Regions from separate parts of the Streptomyces sp. NPDC020490 genome, predicted to be linked through region 1. Evidence: predicted binding sites of a transcription regulator. Region 1 holds the regulator's gene; the other holds the start of a gene.

The links. Region 1 encodes HrcA, which represses chaperone genes, less so after heat shock. Its sites were predicted from a motif close to TTNGCACTCNGNNNNNCNGAGTGCNAA; they were not measured.
Region 2: a site for HrcA is predicted at 3,615-3,641, ahead of groES (co-chaperone GroES). Genes of this name have one in related genera too.

Annotation. Positions count from the first base shown of each region.
Region 1 is NZ_JBIRUY010000041.1:20,641-28,758, reverse strand. It holds gene ACH4ZX_RS33215 (Uma2 family endonuclease) at 1-226, shown strand, start outside; gene ACH4ZX_RS33210 (DUF3097 domain-containing protein) at 198-1,016, opposite strand; gene ACH4ZX_RS33205 (MBL fold metallo-hydrolase) at 1,048-1,779, opposite strand; gene hrcA (heat-inducible transcriptional repressor HrcA) at 1,969-2,985, shown strand; gene dnaJ (molecular chaperone DnaJ) at 2,986-4,122, shown strand; gene ACH4ZX_RS33190 (nitronate monooxygenase) at 4,201-5,274, shown strand; gene ACH4ZX_RS33185 (16S rRNA (uracil(1498)-N(3))-methyltransferase) at 5,271-6,029, shown strand; gene ACH4ZX_RS33180 (VOC family protein) at 6,062-6,454, shown strand; gene ACH4ZX_RS33175 (hypothetical protein) at 6,576-7,121, shown strand; gene ACH4ZX_RS33170 (S41 family peptidase) at 7,198-8,118, shown strand, end outside.
Region 2 is NZ_JBIRUY010000010.1:83,251-91,368, reverse strand. It holds gene ACH4ZX_RS13200 (methyltransferase domain-containing protein) at 12-1,178, opposite strand; gene ACH4ZX_RS13195 (polysaccharide deacetylase family protein) at 1,314-2,210, shown strand; gene ACH4ZX_RS13190 (polysaccharide deacetylase family protein) at 2,609-3,490, shown strand; gene groES (co-chaperone GroES) at 3,788-4,096, shown strand; gene groL (chaperonin GroEL) at 4,213-5,838, shown strand; gene ACH4ZX_RS13175 (DEAD/DEAH box helicase) at 5,881-8,031, opposite strand; gene brxD (BREX system ATP-binding protein BrxD) at 8,028-8,118, opposite strand, start outside.

The sequences.
Region 1 (8,118 bases):
CTACGCGGCCGGCGGTGTGCCCGTCCACCTCATCGTCGATCCGGTCATGGCGCAGTGCGTCCTGCTCACGAAACCCGTCGGCGAGGGCGAGAAGGCAGACTACAAGGGGCAGGAGAAGACGAAGTTCGGCGATCCGCTGAGCATCAGCGCTCTGGGTATCGAACTCGACACGAGTGGGTTCGGCACGCTGCCCGACGTCAGGCCCCATCCGTGGCCGCTGCCGTGACGAAGTCGATCAGCTCCTCCACCCGCCCCAGCAGCTCCGGCTCCAGGTCCTTGTAGGACGTCACCCGCGCCAGGATCGCCTGCCACACGGCGCCCGTGTTGTCCGACGGCCAGCCCAGCGCCCGGCACACGCCCGTCTTCCAGTCCTGCCCGTGCGGCACGCGCGGCCAGCCCGCGATGCCCAGGGAGGACGGCTTCACCGCCTCCCAGACGTCGATGTACGGATGGCCGACGACCAGCGCGTGCTCGCTGGTCACCTGCTGTGCGATCCGCCACTCCTTCGACCCGGGGACCAGGTGGTCGACCAGGACGCCCAGCCGCGCGTCCGGGCCCGGCGCGAACCCGGCCACGATCGACGGCAGGTCGTCCACGCCCTCCAGGTACTCCACCACCACGCCCTCGACGCGCAGGTCGTCGCCCCACACCTTCTCCACCAGCTCCGCGTCGTGCCGTCCCTCGACGTAGATGCGCCCGGCGCGGGCCACGCGCGCGCGTGCGCCGGGCACGGCGACCGAACCGGACGCCGTACGGGTGGGCCGCAGCGGGCCGGAAGACGGCTTGACGAGGGTCACCGGGCGGCCCTCCAGCAGGAACCCGCGCGGCTCCATCGGGAACACCCGGTGCTTGCCGAAGCGGTCCTCCAGGGTCACCGTGCCCGCCTCGCAGCGGATCACCGCCCCGCAGAAGCCGCTCGCGGGCTCCTCGACCACCAGGCCCGGTTCCGCCGGGACCTCCGGCGCGGGCCCGGTCTTCTTCCACGGAGGGGTCAGGTCCGGAGAGTACTGGCGCATTCGAACGACGATAGGAGAACCGTCCCGCCGATCACCGCGACACGCCGAAACGGTCCGCCAGCGCGTCCCGCTGCGCCCGGACGAACGCCGCGTCGACCACCGCCCCGTGACCGGGCACGTACAGCGCGTCCTCGCCGCCGAGGTCGAGCAGCCGGTCCAGCGCGGCCGGCCAGTGCGACGGCACGGCGTCCGGACCCGCCTGCGGCTCGCCCGACTCCTCGACCAGGTCCCCGCAGAACACGACCTCCGGCGTGCCCGGGACCAGCACGACCAGGTCGTGGGCGGTGTGCGCCGGGCCCACGTTCGCCAGCAGCACCTGCCGGCCGCCGCCCAGGTCGAGCGTCCACTCGCCGCTGACGTGATGGCGGGGCGCGGCGAGCGCGTCCACCGCCTCCTCGGCCAGCCGCGCGTCCAGCCCGCACCGCACCGCGTCCGCGCGCAGCTCCTCGCGTCCGCGCCGCCCGGTGAACACCGCGTCGGCGCCGACCGCCCCGAACACCTCCGCGCCCGCGAACGCCGCCGCCCCGAAGACATGGTCGAAGTGGGGGTGGGTGAGAGCGAGATGGGTCACACGGTGACCGGCCAGCCGCTGCGCCTGCGCCCGCAGCCGCGCCCCCTCCGGCAGGCTCGACCCCGCGTCGACCACCAGCGCCGTGCCGGCCCCGACGACCAGCCCGGCCGTGCAGTCCCAGCCCGGAAGCCGGCACCGCCCGACCCCGGCCGCCAGCCGCTCCCACCCGAGCTCTTCCCAAGTCACCGTCATACCGCGACGCTAGTGCCTGTCTGACGACGGGGATCGTCGGACAGGCCCGGCCGTACGGACCCGCCCCGGCAGGACCGACCTTGCCCAGTCAGTACCCCGCCGCCGTACACTGGGCCGGGGAACGCTGGCACTCGGACACGCAGAGTGCCAGGCAAGGCGTCAGGGGACGACTTTCTGGAGGTGTGCGCCATGCTGAGTGAACGACGGCTCCAGGTATTGCGCGCCATCGTCCAGGACTACGTCGGCACCGAGGAGCCGGTCGGGTCGAAGGCCCTGACCGAGCGGCACAACCTCGGCGTGTCCCCGGCGACCGTGCGCAACGACATGGCGGCCCTGGAGGACGAGGGGTACATCGCCCAGCCGCACACCAGCGCCGGGCGCATCCCCACCGACAAGGGCTACCGGCTGTTCGTCGACAAGCTCGCGGGCGTCAAGCCGATGAGCGCCCCCGAGCGGCGCGCGATCCAGAACTTCCTCGACGGCGCCGTCGACCTCGACGACGTCGTGGCGCGCACGGTGCGGCTGCTCGCGCAGCTCACCCGGCAGGTCGCCGTCGTGCAGTACCCGTCGCTCACCCGGTCCACGGTCCGGCACGTCGAACTGCTCTCGCTCGCCCCCGCGCGCGTGATGCTCGTGCTGATCACCGACACCGGCCGGGTCGAGCAGCGTATGGTCGACTGCCCGGCGCCGTTCGGCGAGGCGTCCCTCGCGGACCTGCGGGCGCGGCTGAACAGCCGGGTCGCGGGCCGCCGGTTCGCGGACGTCCCGCGGCTGGTGGAAGACCTCCCCGAGGGCTTCGACGTCGAGGACCGCGGCACCGTCTCGACGGTGCTGTCCACCCTCCTGGAGACGCTCGTCGAGGAGAACGAGGAGCGGCTGATGATCGGCGGCACCGCCAATCTGACCCGCTTCGGACACGACTTCCCCCTCACCATCCGGCCCGTCCTGGAGGCCCTGGAGGAGCAGGTCGTCCTCCTCAAACTCCTCGGCGAGGCAGGCGATTCGGGCATGACCGTGCGCATCGGGCACGAGAACGCCTATGAAGGACTCAACTCCACGTCCGTGGTCTCGGTCGGCTACGGTTCGGGCGGCGAGGCAGTCGCCAAGCTCGGCGTGGTCGGACCGACCCGCATGGATTACCCGGGAACGATGGGAGCGGTACGCGCAGTGGCACGGTACGTCGGACAGATCCTGGCGGAGTCGTAAGTGGCCACGGACTACTACGCCGTTCTCGGCGTGCGCCGCGACGCGTCGCAGGAAGAGATCAAGAAGGCCTTCCGGCGGCTCGCACGCGAGCTGCACCCGGACGTCAACCCCGATCCGAAGACCCAGGAGCGGTTCAAGGAGATCAACGCCGCCTACGAGGTGCTGTCGGACCCGCAGAAGAAGCAGGTCTACGACCTCGGCGGCGACCCGCTCTCGCAGTCCGGCGGCGCCGGCGCGGGCGGCTTCGGCGCGGGCGGCTTCGGGAACTTCTCGGACATCATGGACGCCTTCTTCGGCACGGCGTCCCAGCGCGGCCCGCGCTCGCGCACCCGGCGCGGCCAGGACGCGATGATCCGCCTGGAGATCGACCTCGACGAGGCGGCCTTCGGCACCACCAAGGACATCCAGGTCGACACGGCGATCGTCTGCTCCACCTGCAACGGTGAGGGCGCCGCGCCGGGCACCTCCGCCCAGACCTGCGACATGTGCCGCGGCCGCGGTGAGGTCTCCCAGGTCACCCGGTCCTTCCTGGGCCAGGTCATGACCTCCCGCCCCTGCCCGCAGTGCCAGGGCTTCGGCACCGTCGTGCCCACCCCCTGCCCGGAGTGCGCGGGCGACGGCCGGATCCGCTCCCGCCGCACGCTGACCGTCAAGATCCCGGCCGGCGTCGACAACGGCACCCGCATCCAGCTCGCGGGCGAGGGCGAGGTCGGCCCCGGCGGCGGCCCGGCCGGCGACCTGTACGTCGAGATCCACGAACTGCCGCACCCGATGTTCCAGCGGCGCGGCGACGACCTGCACTGCACGGTCACCATCCCGATGACCGCGGCCGCCCTCGGCACCAAGGTCCCGCTGGAGACCCTCGACGGCCTCGAGGAGGTCGACATCCGCCCGGGCACCCAGTCCGGCCAGTCGATCCCGCTGCACGGCCGGGGCGTCACCCACCTGCGCGGCGGCGGCCGGGGCGACCTCATCGTCCACGTCGAGGTGCAGACCCCCACCAAGCTCGACGTCGAGCAGGAACGCCTGCTGCGCGAGCTCGCCAAGCTGCGCGGCGAGGAACGCCCGCAGGGCCAGTTCCAGCCGGGCCAGCAGGGCCTGTTCTCCCGGCTCAAGGACGCCTTCAACGGGCGCTGACCACACGGGACGCCCCTGGCCCCGGCCAGGGGCCCGTCCCGATTCGGACTTGCTCACGGGACGTGACAACATGCGGTCATGTCCTCCGCACTGACCGATCTCTGCCCCCATCCGATCGTGCAGGCCCCCATGGCGGGCGGCGTCTCCGTGCCCCACCTCGCCGCCGCCGTCTGCGCGGCCGGCGGGCTCGGTTTCCTCGCCGCCGGGTACAAGACCGCCGACGGCATGTACCAGGAGATCAAGCAGCTGCGGAGCATCACCGACCGGCCCTTCGGCGTGAACCTCTTCATGCCGCAGCCCGACCACTCCGACCCCGCCACGGTGGAGCTCTACGCCCACCAGCTGGCCGGCGAGGCCTCCTGGTACGACACCGAGCTCGGCGACCCCGACAACGGCCGCGACGACGGCTACGACGCCAAGCTCGCCGTGCTGCTCGACAACCCGGTGCCGGTGGTCTCCTTCCACTTCGGCGTGCCCACCCGCGACGTCCTCGACTCCCTGCGCCGCGTCGGCACCTTCACCATGGCCACCGCGACCACCGCGGAGGAGGCCCTCGCCGTGCAGCGGGCCGGCGCCGACGCGGTCATAGCCCAGGGCGTCGAGGCCGGCGGCCACCAGGGCACCCACCGCGACGTCCCGGAGAACGACCGCGCCGGCATCGGCCTGCTGTCCCTGGTCGCCCAGATCCGCGAGACCGTGAGCATCCCGGTCGTCGCCGCCGGCGGCATCATGCGCGGCAGCCAGATCGCCGCCGTCCTCGCCGCCGGCGCGTGTGCCGCCCAGCTCGGCACCGCGTTCCTGGTCACCCCGGAGTCCGGGGCGAACGCCGTGCACAAGCAGGCGCTGACCAACCCCCTGTTCGTCCGCACCGAGCTGACCCGCGCGTTCTCCGGCCGCCCGGCCCGCGGCCTGGTCAACCGCTTCCTGCGGGAACACGGCCCGTACGCGCCCGCCGCCTACCCCGACGTCCACCACCTCACCGCGCCGCTGCGGAAGGCGGCAGCGAAGGCCGGCGACGCGCAGGGCATGGCGCTGTGGGCCGGGCAGGGCCACCGGATGGCCCGGGAGCTGTCCGCGGGACAGCTGGTGGAGGTGCTGGCCGCCGAACTCGCGGAAGCGAGAGCGGCGCTGTCGGAAGGCGGTGTGCGATGACGGCTCCGGTGTTCGTGCTCGATCCGCTGGTCCTGCCGGACTTCCGCGGCGGGGAGTACGTCCTCGACGGCCCGGAGGGACGGCACGCCGTCTCCGTGAAGCGGATGCGGCCCGGCGAGGACGTCATCCTCACCGACGGCCGCGGACGCTGGACGGAGGGCGTCGTCAAGGCCGCCGAGGGCAAGGACCGCCTCGTCGTCATGGACCTGGAGAGCGTCTGCGAGGAGCCGCAGGAGCAGCCCCGCATCACCGTCGTGCAGGCCCTGCCCAAGGGCGACCGGGGCGAGCTGGCCGTGGAGACGATGACCGAGACCGGCGTCGACGCGATCGTGCCGTGGACGGCCTCCCGCTGCGTCACCCAGTGGAAGGGCGAGCGGGGCCTGAAGTCCCTCGCCAAGTGGCGCGCCACCGCCCGGGAGGCCGGCAAGCAGTCCCGCCGGGTCCGCTTCCCGGAGGTCGCGGACGCGGCGACGAGCAAGCAGGTTGCCGCACTTCTCGCCGAAGCCGACTTCGCCGCCGTGCTGCACGAGGACCGCGCCTACCCCAGCGAGCCGCTCGCCACCGCCGAACTCCCCGCCGAGGGCGAGATCGTGCTGGTCGTCGGCCCCGAAGGGGGCGTGTCCCCCGAGGAGTTGGCGCTGTTCGAGCAGGCCGGGGCGAAGACGTACCGGCTGGGCCGCAGCGTGCTGCGCACCTCCACCGCCGGCACGGCGGCGACCGCCCTGCTCCTCGGCCGCACCGGCCGCTGGTCCTGACCGCCCCCTCCTGACCGCCCCAGGGAGATCCCGTGGAACTCGCCCAAGTCCGGCTCCTCGTCAGCGACTTCCCCGCCTGCTACCGCTTCTACGCCGATGTCCTCGGGCTGAAGCCGCAGTCGGGGGCGAGCCGGGGACCGTACGAGAAGTTCAGCCCGGCCGCCGGCTCCGCGGGCATCGCCCTGCAGGACCGGGCGATGATGGCGGAGATCCTCGGCGAACTGGGCGGACCCGCGAACGGACACCGCTCCCTGGTGGTGCTGCGCGTCGACGACCTGAACGCCTACTGCGAACAGATCACCGTCCGCGGGGCGACCCTGCTGCACGGCCCGGCCCCCATGACGGACCGCATGCGCGTGGCCCATCTCAAGGACCCCGAGGGCAACGTGGTGGAACTTCAGGAGTGGCTCCTGCTGCGCACCTGACGGCCGCACTTCGGAGCGGCCGCGGGGCGACGCGCGGCCGCCCCGCAAGAGCCGCCCGGGGGCGCGTTCGTGGCCGTATGCGCTCTACCGCGCCGGCCCGGTCGGTGGCAGGCTGCCCTTCATGGGGGCATTGAGGCGTAACTGGCGCCGGCCACGCGGGTCGCGGGCGGCGGCCGTGGCCGGGATCGTGGTGGCGGGCGTCGGCGGGCTCGTGGCCTGCGATCCGGGCGGACTGAGCTCCGCGGCGGTCGCGTACACCACCGACCAGACGGCGACCAAGGCGCTGGAGCGGCAGAAACTCGACGTGCAGTGGCTGAGCTGCACGGCCAACTACGGCAACGACGCCAAGAGTTCCACGCCCACGGCGAGCCGGACCAGCGTCGCGAACGTCGACTGCCAGGGCCGGACCGAGGACGGCCGGGAGATCACCGTCACCGGCACCGTCACCCGCGCCGTGAACGGCGCCTGCGTGCGCGGCGACCTCACCGCCAAGGTGGGCGGCAAGGTGCGGTTCCACGTGAGCGGGCTCGGCAACTGCGACGCCACCCCGTCCCCCGTCGGCAACAACCCGGCGGGCGGACAGCCCGGGCCCACCGCCACCGTCACGGTCACCCGGACCATCTGGTGCGAGAGCGACCCGCAGTGCCGGCCGGTCGAGGGCAAGTGACGGCCCGGCCGGGCGCGCCGGCGAGTGATCCAACAACCCCCTGTCGCGCGGCGCCGCGGCTGCATAGAGTGATCGGGTGACACAGCCCGCAGCGCCCGCGTATCTCCGCCACCCCCATCTGCACGGCGATTCGGTCGCGTTCACCGCCGAGGACGACGTGTGGCTCGCCCCGCTCGACGGCGGCCGGGCGTGGCGGGTCAGCGCCGACAACATGCCGGTCGGCCAGCCGCGCATCTCGCCCGACGGCACGACCGTCGCCTGGACCTCCACCCGCGACGGCGCCCCCGAGGTACACGTCGCACCGGCCGACGGCGGCCCCTCCACCCGCCTGACGTACTGGGGCAGCTGGACCGCCGTGCGCGGCTGGACACCCGACGGGCGGATCCTCGCGATCAGCGCCGAGGGACAGGCGAGCGCGCGCCGCACCTGGGCCCGCGCGATCCCGCTCGACGGCGGACCGGCCACCACACTGCCGTACGGGCCGGTCGGCGACGTCGCGTACGGGCCGAGCACCGTGCTGCTGTCGGCGCCCATGGGCCTGGAGGCCGCCCGCTGGAAGCGCTACCGCGGCGGCACGGCGGGCAAGCTGTGGATCGACCGCGACGGCGACGGCCGGTTCGTGCGGCTGCACGAGGACCTCGACGGCAACATCGAGTGCCCGGTCTGGGCGGGGGACCGCATCGCCTTCCTGTCCGACCACGAAGGCGTCGGGGCGCTGTACTCCTCCCTCGCCGACGGCTCCGACCTGCGCCGCCACACCCCCGTCGAGCACGGCTTCTACGCCCGGCACGCCTCCGGCGACGGCACCCGCGTCGTCTACTGCTCCGCCGGCGAGCTGTGGATCCTGGACGACCTCGACGGCGCCGAGCCGCGCCGGCTCGACATCCGCCTCGGCGGGCAGCGCACCGACCTGCAGCCGTACGCCGTCAACGCCGCCCGCTGCTTCCGGTCCGCCGCCCCCGACCACACCGCGCGCGGCAGCGCGGTCTGCGTGCGC
Region 2 (8,118 bases), on a different contig from region 1:
CGGCCGGAGCTCTAAGGCCGCGTGGGCGCTCCGATCAGCATCGTCGGCGCCCCTGCGACCCGCGTCAGGAACACGGTCGCCGCGTTCGGCCCCTGCGGCTTGACCTTCCGGCGCAGCTCCTCCGGCTCCACCGCCGACCCGCGCTTCTTCACGGTCAGCGTCCCGACCTCCCGCTCCCGCAGCAGCGCCTTCAACTTCTTCACGTTGAAGGGCAGCCGGTCGGTGATCTCGTACGGCACGGCGTACGGCGTGGGCCGCAGGCGGTCGGCGGTGACGTAGGCGATGGTCGGGTCGATCAGGCCGCCGTCCAGTTCCTCGGCCACCTCGGCGACCAGGTGGGCGCGGATGACGGCCCCGTCGGGCTCGTACAGGTACCGGCCGACGGCGCGGACCGGGGGATCGGGCAGGCCCCTGCCGTGCAGCGTGCGGGGGCCCGGCAGCAGCGTCGCGCGCACCGCGCCCGGCGCGGTCCCGAACCACAGCACGGCCTCCTTCACGTCCCCGCCGTCGGAGATCCACTCGGCCTCGGCGTCGGCGGGCACCGCCTCGTGCGGGATGCCGGGCGCGACCTTGAGGGCGGCGTGCGGCGCCGTGCGGGCCGCGCCGACCGCCCACGAGAGCGGGGGCGAGTAGGCCTCCGGGTCGAAGACGCGGCCGCGTCCGCCGCGCCGGGCGGGGTCGACGAACACGGCGTCCCAGCCGGCCGTGTCCACCTCGGTCACGTCGGCCTGGCGCACCTCGATCAGCTCCGCCAGCCCGAGCGCTTCGGCGTTCGCGCGCGCTGCGGCCGCCGTCACCGGGTCGCGGTCCACGGCGAGCACCCTGATGCCGGCCCGCGCCAGCGCGACCGCGTCCCCGCCGATCCCGCAGCACAGGTCGGCCACCGAGGTCACGCCCAGTTCCCGCAGCCGCCCGGCCCGGTACGCCGCCACGCTCGCCCGGGTCGACTGCTCGACCCCGTTCGGCGTGAAGAACATCCGCCGCGCGTCCGCCGCCCCGAACTTCGCCGCCGCCCGCTGCCGCAGCCGCGCCTGCCCGAGCGCCGCCGACACCAGTTCGGCGGGGTGCTCGCGGCGCAGCCGGGTGGCGACGGCGAGTTCGTCGGCCGGGGCGGTGTCGCGCACCTCTTCGAGGAGGGCGCGGCCTTCGGGGGTGAGGAGGCAGGCGAGGTCGTTCACCGGCTCATTGTGGGCCAGTCGGTGGATGGTGTGCCGCCGGCCGCGGTGTCGGGCCGGGACGCGGGACGGGGGCTGCGAGGATCCGGCATCATGCGAGCAGTACGACAAAACGATAAAAATAGGGCATCGTTCCGGATGCGGGTCCGCTGCGGGGCCGCCCTGCTCGCCGCGGCCGCCATCGCCTCCGGCTGTGCGCAGGGCGACGCCTCCGAGGTGGATTCGGCCGAGGTGACCCCGGCCGCCGGCCAGCCGCCCCTGAAGGCGGCCCCGGCCCGCGCCCTGGAGGCGTACGCCGCGCGGCTGCGCGCCGCGGCCGTCGCCCGGGCCGCGGCGGCCAGACGCTGGGGCCTGGCGAAGGTGCCGCTGACCGCCCCGCCGCCGCCCGCGAAGAAGCCGGTGATCACCGCCCGCAAGGGCTTCGAGGTCGACGGGCAGCGCGAACTGGACCTGCCCCCGGTCTTCACCACCGTCCCCACCGAGCAGAAGGTCGTCTTCCTCACCATCGACGACGGCGCCGAGAAGGACCCGGCGTTCCTGCGGATGACGCGCGAGCTGAAGATCCCGTACACCGCCTTCCTCAGCGACTTCCTGATCCGGGACGACTACGGCTACTTCGGCAAGATGCGGCACGACGGAGTGACGCTGAACAACCACACCCTCAACCACCCCTACCTCCGCGGCCTGTCCTACAAGGAGCAGAAGCGCGAGATCTGCGGCATGCAGGACGTGATCGAGGAGCGTTACGGCGTCCGCCCCCGCCTCTTCCGCCCGCCCTACGGCAGCTACAACCAGGACACCCTGCTCGCCGCCAAGGCCTGCGGCATCCGGTACGCGCCCATCTGGGACGAGGAGGTCTTCGTCGACCACTGGGAGTACCGGGACGACCGCTTCCTGCACCCCGGCGACATCGTCCTGACCCACTTCCGGGGCCGCGGGCAGTGGAAGGGCACCATGCCCGACATGCTCCGCCGCTTCCTGGACAAGGTCACCGTCCAGGGATACGCGGTGGCCCGGCTGGAGGACTACCTGTGAGGCGGCGCCGCCTGGCGGCCGGTGCGCTGGCGGCCACCCTCCTGCTCACCGGCTGCGCCCCGTCCGTCGACCCCATCCAACGGCTCGGCGAGAAGGCGGCCCGGCGAATGGGTCCGCACGGTGCGGCGACGGCGGGGCAGTCGCCGCACGGCACGGCGACCGCCGGCCGGCCGCCGCACGCCACGGGGGACACGTCCGTCGGGCACCGGGCGCACGGCGGGGTCGAGGACGGGGACGGGGGTCCTGGGCAGCGGCTGCGCGGTACGGGGGACAGGGGCGCGGGGCGCCGGCCGTGCGGGGCCGGGGAGGGGGTCGCCGGGCGTCGGCCGCGTGGCGCGGGGGACGAGGGTGTCGGGCGTCGGCCGCGTGGCGCGGGGGACGAAGGTGTCGGGCACCGGCTGGTCGGCGCCGGAGACAGGGCTGCCGGGCGGCCGCCGTACGACGGCGGTCATCCGGCCGCCGGTCTTCCGGCCGCCGGTCTTCCGGCTGCCGGTCTTCCGGTCGCCGGGCAGTCGTCGTCCTGCGGCCGGGACCTCGCCCCCGGGCGGCCGTCGCCCCGCGGCCGGGACCTCGCCCCCGGGCGGCCGTCGCCCCGCGGCAGCGATCCCGCGCCCGGGCGGCCGTCGCCCCGCCGCCGGGGCCACGCGGCCCCGAATCCGTCCCGGGTTCCGGCCGCCCCCGCGGCGGACCGGGGCCTGCCGCGGGTGCTCTTCCGCGTCCCCACCCGCGACAAGGTCGTCTTCCTCACCTACGACGACGGCGCGGAGACGGACCCCCGCTTCGCCGAGACGGTCCGCACACTGCGCCTGCCCGTCAGCATCTTCCTCACCGACCGGGTCGCCGGCCCGGGCTACGCCCACCTCGCGCGCCTGCGGTCGGTCGGAGTGAGCCTGCAGAACCACACCCTCGACCACCTCGCCCTGCGCGGCCTGCCCTACGTCGGTCAGCGCGCCGAGATCTGCGGCCAGCAGGACAAGCTCACCGCTCGCCTCGGCGTCCGCCCCCGCCTCTTCCGCCCGCCCTACGGCACGTACGACGCGACGACCCTGCGCGCCGCGGCGGACTGCGGCATCTCGGCGGTCGTGCTGTGGCGGGCGGCGATGACGGGGGACGGCGAACTGACGTACGCGGGCGGCGAGCACCGCCTCGGCCCCGGCGACATCGTGGCCGTGGCCGCGGGCGAGGGCACGGGACCGACGGTCGGGGAGCGGACGGCGCGGCTGCTGCGGGAGGCACGCGGCCGGGGGCTGAGGGTGGCGCGGCTGGAGGACTACGTCTGACGCCGCCAAGTCAGTCGGCAGGCCCCGGGTCCGCCGTACGGCCGCGTACGGTCCTGCGCAGCCGCCGCGCGACCCCGCGCAGTCCTCCTTGCGGCGCGGAACCCCGGCCGACGCGCCGCGGTGATTGGCACTCCGCTTGACCGAGTGCTAATCACGGTCATAGTCTCAGGTCTGGCACTCCCCCCTGGAGAGTGCCAACAACGCGACGGGCAGGTCCGGCACCCGCGACGACGGATCGACCTGGTCGCCACCTCAGACAGTTAACCCCGTGAGATCTCCGAAGGGGGAGGTCGGATCGTGACGACCGCCAGCTCCAAGGTTGCCATCAAGCCGCTCGAGGACCGCATCGTGGTCCAGCCGCTGGACGCCGAGCAGACCACGGCCTCTGGCCTGGTCATTCCGGACACCGCCAAGGAGAAGCCCCAGGAGGGCGTCGTCCTGGCCGTGGGCCCGGGCCGCTTCGAGAACGGCGAGCGTCTCCCGCTCGACGTCAAGACCGGCGACATCGTGCTGTACAGCAAGTACGGCGGCACCGAGGTGAAGTACAACGGCGAGGAGTACCTCGTCCTCTCGGCTCGCGACGTCCTCGCGATCATCGAGAAGTAGTCCCACCTCGAGCATTCCGCTCTTAGCTGCGCCCCTGGCCCCCGCGACCACACAAGAAGCCGGGCGCCCGGGGCGCAGTTTCTTTCACCTAGATTTCCGAGAGGGCTCACGCTGTCATGGCGAAGATCCTGAAGTTCGACGAGGACGCCCGTCGCGCCCTCGAGCGCGGCGTCAACAAGCTTGCCGACACGGTCAAGGTGACGATCGGCCCCAAGGGCCGCAACGTCGTCATCGACAAGAAGTTCGGCGCTCCCACCATCACCAACGACGGCGTCACCATCGCCCGCGAGGTCGAGATCGAGGACCCGTACGAGAACCTCGGCGCCCAGCTGGTGAAGGAGGTGGCGACCAAGACCAACGACATCGCGGGTGACGGCACCACCACCGCCACCGTGCTGGCCCAGGCCCTGGTCCGCGAGGGCCTGAAGAACGTGGCCGCCGGCGCCTCCCCCGCCGCCCTGAAGAAGGGCATCGACGCCGCCGTCGCCGCCGTCTCCGAGGACCTGCTGGCGTCGGCCCGCCCGATCGCGGAGAAGTCCGACATCGCCGCCGTCGCCGCGCTGTCCGCCCAGGACCAGCAGGTCGGCGAGCTCATCGCCGAGGCGATGGACAAGGTCGGCAAGGACGGCGTCATCACCGTCGAGGAGTCCAACACCTTCGGCCTGGAGCTGGACTTCACCGAGGGCATGGCCTTCGACAAGGGCTACCTCTCGCCGTACTTCGTCACCGACCAGGAGCGCATGGAGGCCGTCCTCGACGACCCCTACATCCTGATCACGCAGGGCAAGATCTCCGCGATCGCCGACCTGCTGCCGCTGCTGGAGAAGGTCATCCAGGCCAACTCCTCCAAGCCGCTGCTGATCATCGCCGAGGACGTCGAGGGCGAGGCCCTGTCGACCCTGGTGGTCAACAAGATCCGCGGCACCTTCAACGCGGTCGCGGTCAAGGCCCCCGGCTTCGGCGACCGCCGCAAGGCGATGCTGCAGGACATGGCGATCCTCACCGGCGCCACCGTCGTCTCCGAGGAGGTCGGCCTCAAGCTCGACCAGGTCGGCCTGGACGTGCTGGGCTCCGCCCGCCGCGTGACGGTCACCAAGGACGACACCACCCTCGTCGACGGCGCCGGCAAGTCCGAGGACGTCCACGGCCGCGTCGCCCAGATCAAGGCCGAGATCGAGACCACCGACTCCGACTGGGACCGCGAGAAGCTCCAGGAGCGCCTCGCCAAGCTGGCCGGCGGCGTGTGCGTGATCAAGGTCGGCGCCGCCACCGAGGTGGAGCTGAAGGAGAAGAAGCACCGTCTGGAGGACGCCATCTCCGCGACCCGCGCCGCGGTCGAGGAGGGCATCGTCTCCGGTGGTGGCTCCGCGCTGGTCCACGCCGCCAAGGTCCTCGAGGGCAACCTCGACAAGACCGGCGACGAGGCCACCGGCGTCTCCGTCGTCGCGCGCGCCGTCGTCGAGCCGCTGCGCTGGATCGCGGAGAACGCGGGCCTCGAGGGCTACGTGATCGTCTCCAAGGTCAAGGAGCTGGAGAAGGGCAACGGCTACAACGCCGCCACCGGCGAGTACGGCGACCTGGTCAAGGCCGGGGTCATCGACCCGGTGAAGGTCACCCGCTCCGCCCTGGAGAACGCCGCCTCCATCGCCTCCCTCCTGCTGACGACCGAGACCCTGGTCGTCGAGAAGAAGGAAGAGGAAGAGCCGGCCGCCGCGGGCCACAGCCACGGCCACAGCCACTGAGCCGCACCGCTCACAGGAAGGCCCCCGTCTCGGCAGATGCGGTCAGCCGTCGGTGTCTACCAGGAACCGGACGTTCTCCGCCAGCAGCGCCCGCGCCCCCTGAGCGTCCGCCAGCCGGGCGGCGAGGGTGGCCTCCGCCAGCCGTGGGGGCAGTGCCTCCGCGAACTTCAGGCCCCGCACGGCGCGTACGTCCACCTCGGGCAGTGTCACGCCGTTGCCGGCGTCCGCCGCGGCGGCTCGCCACATCCGCGGGGTCACGTCGTCACGCAGCCTCAGGAAGCGGTCGTCGGTGATCCGGTGGGGCAGCACCACGGAGGGGAGAGAGGCGGTCAGGGTGGCGTTCGCCCGGTGTCCGCCCCAGGTCCACCACCGGACGTCGCCGTCCCCCCGGCGGGTGATGACCGTACCGGCCGGGTGGACCACGTCCCGGTGGGCATCCCGCGCTTGGGCCAGTTTGGCCTGTGCGCGACGGGTGAGGACGACGGGTGGGTCATCGCCGAGCAGCACCTGCCGCCCGGCACGGGTCAGGGTGAACGACCGGACACGGTCCGGGCCGAAGCCGTTCCACCTGGCACGCCCGCCCTCGTCCACGGGCTCGACGAAGCAGCGCCTGCGGCGCCAGTCGATGTACGTCACCAGCCAGCTGCGGCCCGCCAGCAGCAGCTTCCGCGGTCCCTCGACCTCCTCGGTGAGCAGATCCGGGTCGGTGCGGCCGATCTCGGTCCGCCCGCTCAGCACGGTGAACTCCGGCGGGGCTGTGAACGATGCCGTCAGGTTCATGAAGTGCCGCTGCCCGAAGCGGCGTTCGGCCTCGGGCCCGATGAACAGCAGGCCGCCGTCCCGGTCCAGGTAGCCCTGCTCCACCAGGTGGTGCACGATGGGCTCGGCGGCCTTCCCGAAGGTTCCCAGCCCACCCCACCACTCCTGCCACAGGTTCTCCCCGACCCGGTGTTCCTGCAGGCACAGGGCGAGCATCTGCTGGGCGACCAGGTGCCGTGGTTCAGGAGGTGGCGTCACCGGTTCCACCCAGCCGCGCGACCAGGCGAGCAGCAAGGCCGCCGCGGACAGCAGACCGGCGTCGGTGAGGGCGAGGAAGAGGCAGTTGCGGCGGGTGCCGGGGCGACGGCCGGTACGGCCGAGGCGTTGCAGGAACGACGCGACGGTCTGCGGAGCGTCGAGCTGGATCACTCGGTCGAGGTCACCGACGTCGATGCCGAGTTCCAGGGTGCTGGTGGACACGATCACGCAGTCCCGGGCCTCCGCGAAGGCCTGTTCGGCACGCCGTCGTTCGTCCGCCGACAGTGAGGCGTGGGACAGGAACGTGGTGACACCGCGCAGCCTGAGCTGCTCGCCCAGCTCCTCGACGGTGCGGCGGCTCTCACAGAACACCAGGCGCTTCTCGCCCCGGTGCAGGGCGGCGACGACCGTGGCCGCGTTGGCGACCGAGCCGACGTAGTCCAGCTCGATGTCGCCCGGCGGGGGAGCGGTGGAAAGCGGGGGTGCTGCCGTACGTGGTTCGGGCGGTGCCACGCCGGGTGCGACGACCTGCCCGGGCCGTCGGCCGTGTCCCGACCCCTGGAGCCAGTCCAGCAGCTCGTGCGGGTTGCCGACGGTGGCCGACAGACCGACTCGCTGCACCGGCCGCCCGGTGATCCTCTGCAGCCGCTCCAGTACGGCGAGCAGATGCCAGCCGCGGTCGTCACCGGCGAAGGCGTGCACCTCGTCGACCACCACGCTGTGCAGCCCGGAGAAGAACGTCCGGTGGTCCACATGGGCGCTGACCAGCATCGCTTCCAGGGACTCCGGCGTGGTGAGGAGAAGGTCCGGCCGCTGGGCCAGGATGCGGCGGCGTCTGCTGGTCGCGATGTCGCCGTGCCACAGCTCCGCGGTGCGGCCCACCCAGCCCGCGTACGTCTCCAGCCGGGGGTGCAGGTTGTTCAGGAGCGCCTTGAGCGGAGTGACGTACAGGATGCCGGTGCCCTTCCACCCGTGCCGCTGCGCGCGAGTGAGCAGGGGGAATGCGGCGGCCTCGGTCTTGCCTCCGGCGGTGGGCGCCAGCAGCACCGCGTCCTGCCCGGACAGCAGCGGCCCGATCGCCTCCTCCTGCAGGGGGCGCAGGGAGCGCCAGCCGAGCGTGTTGACGATGTGGTGGGTCAGGATCGGGTCCAGCAGGTCCAGCGCGGCGGCGCTCACGGCAGCTCCAGCTCCACGTCTCCGGCGCTCGCCGCGGCGTTGCGTTCCACCTCGTCGAGTTCCGCGGTGTTGACCGTGAGCGTGTAG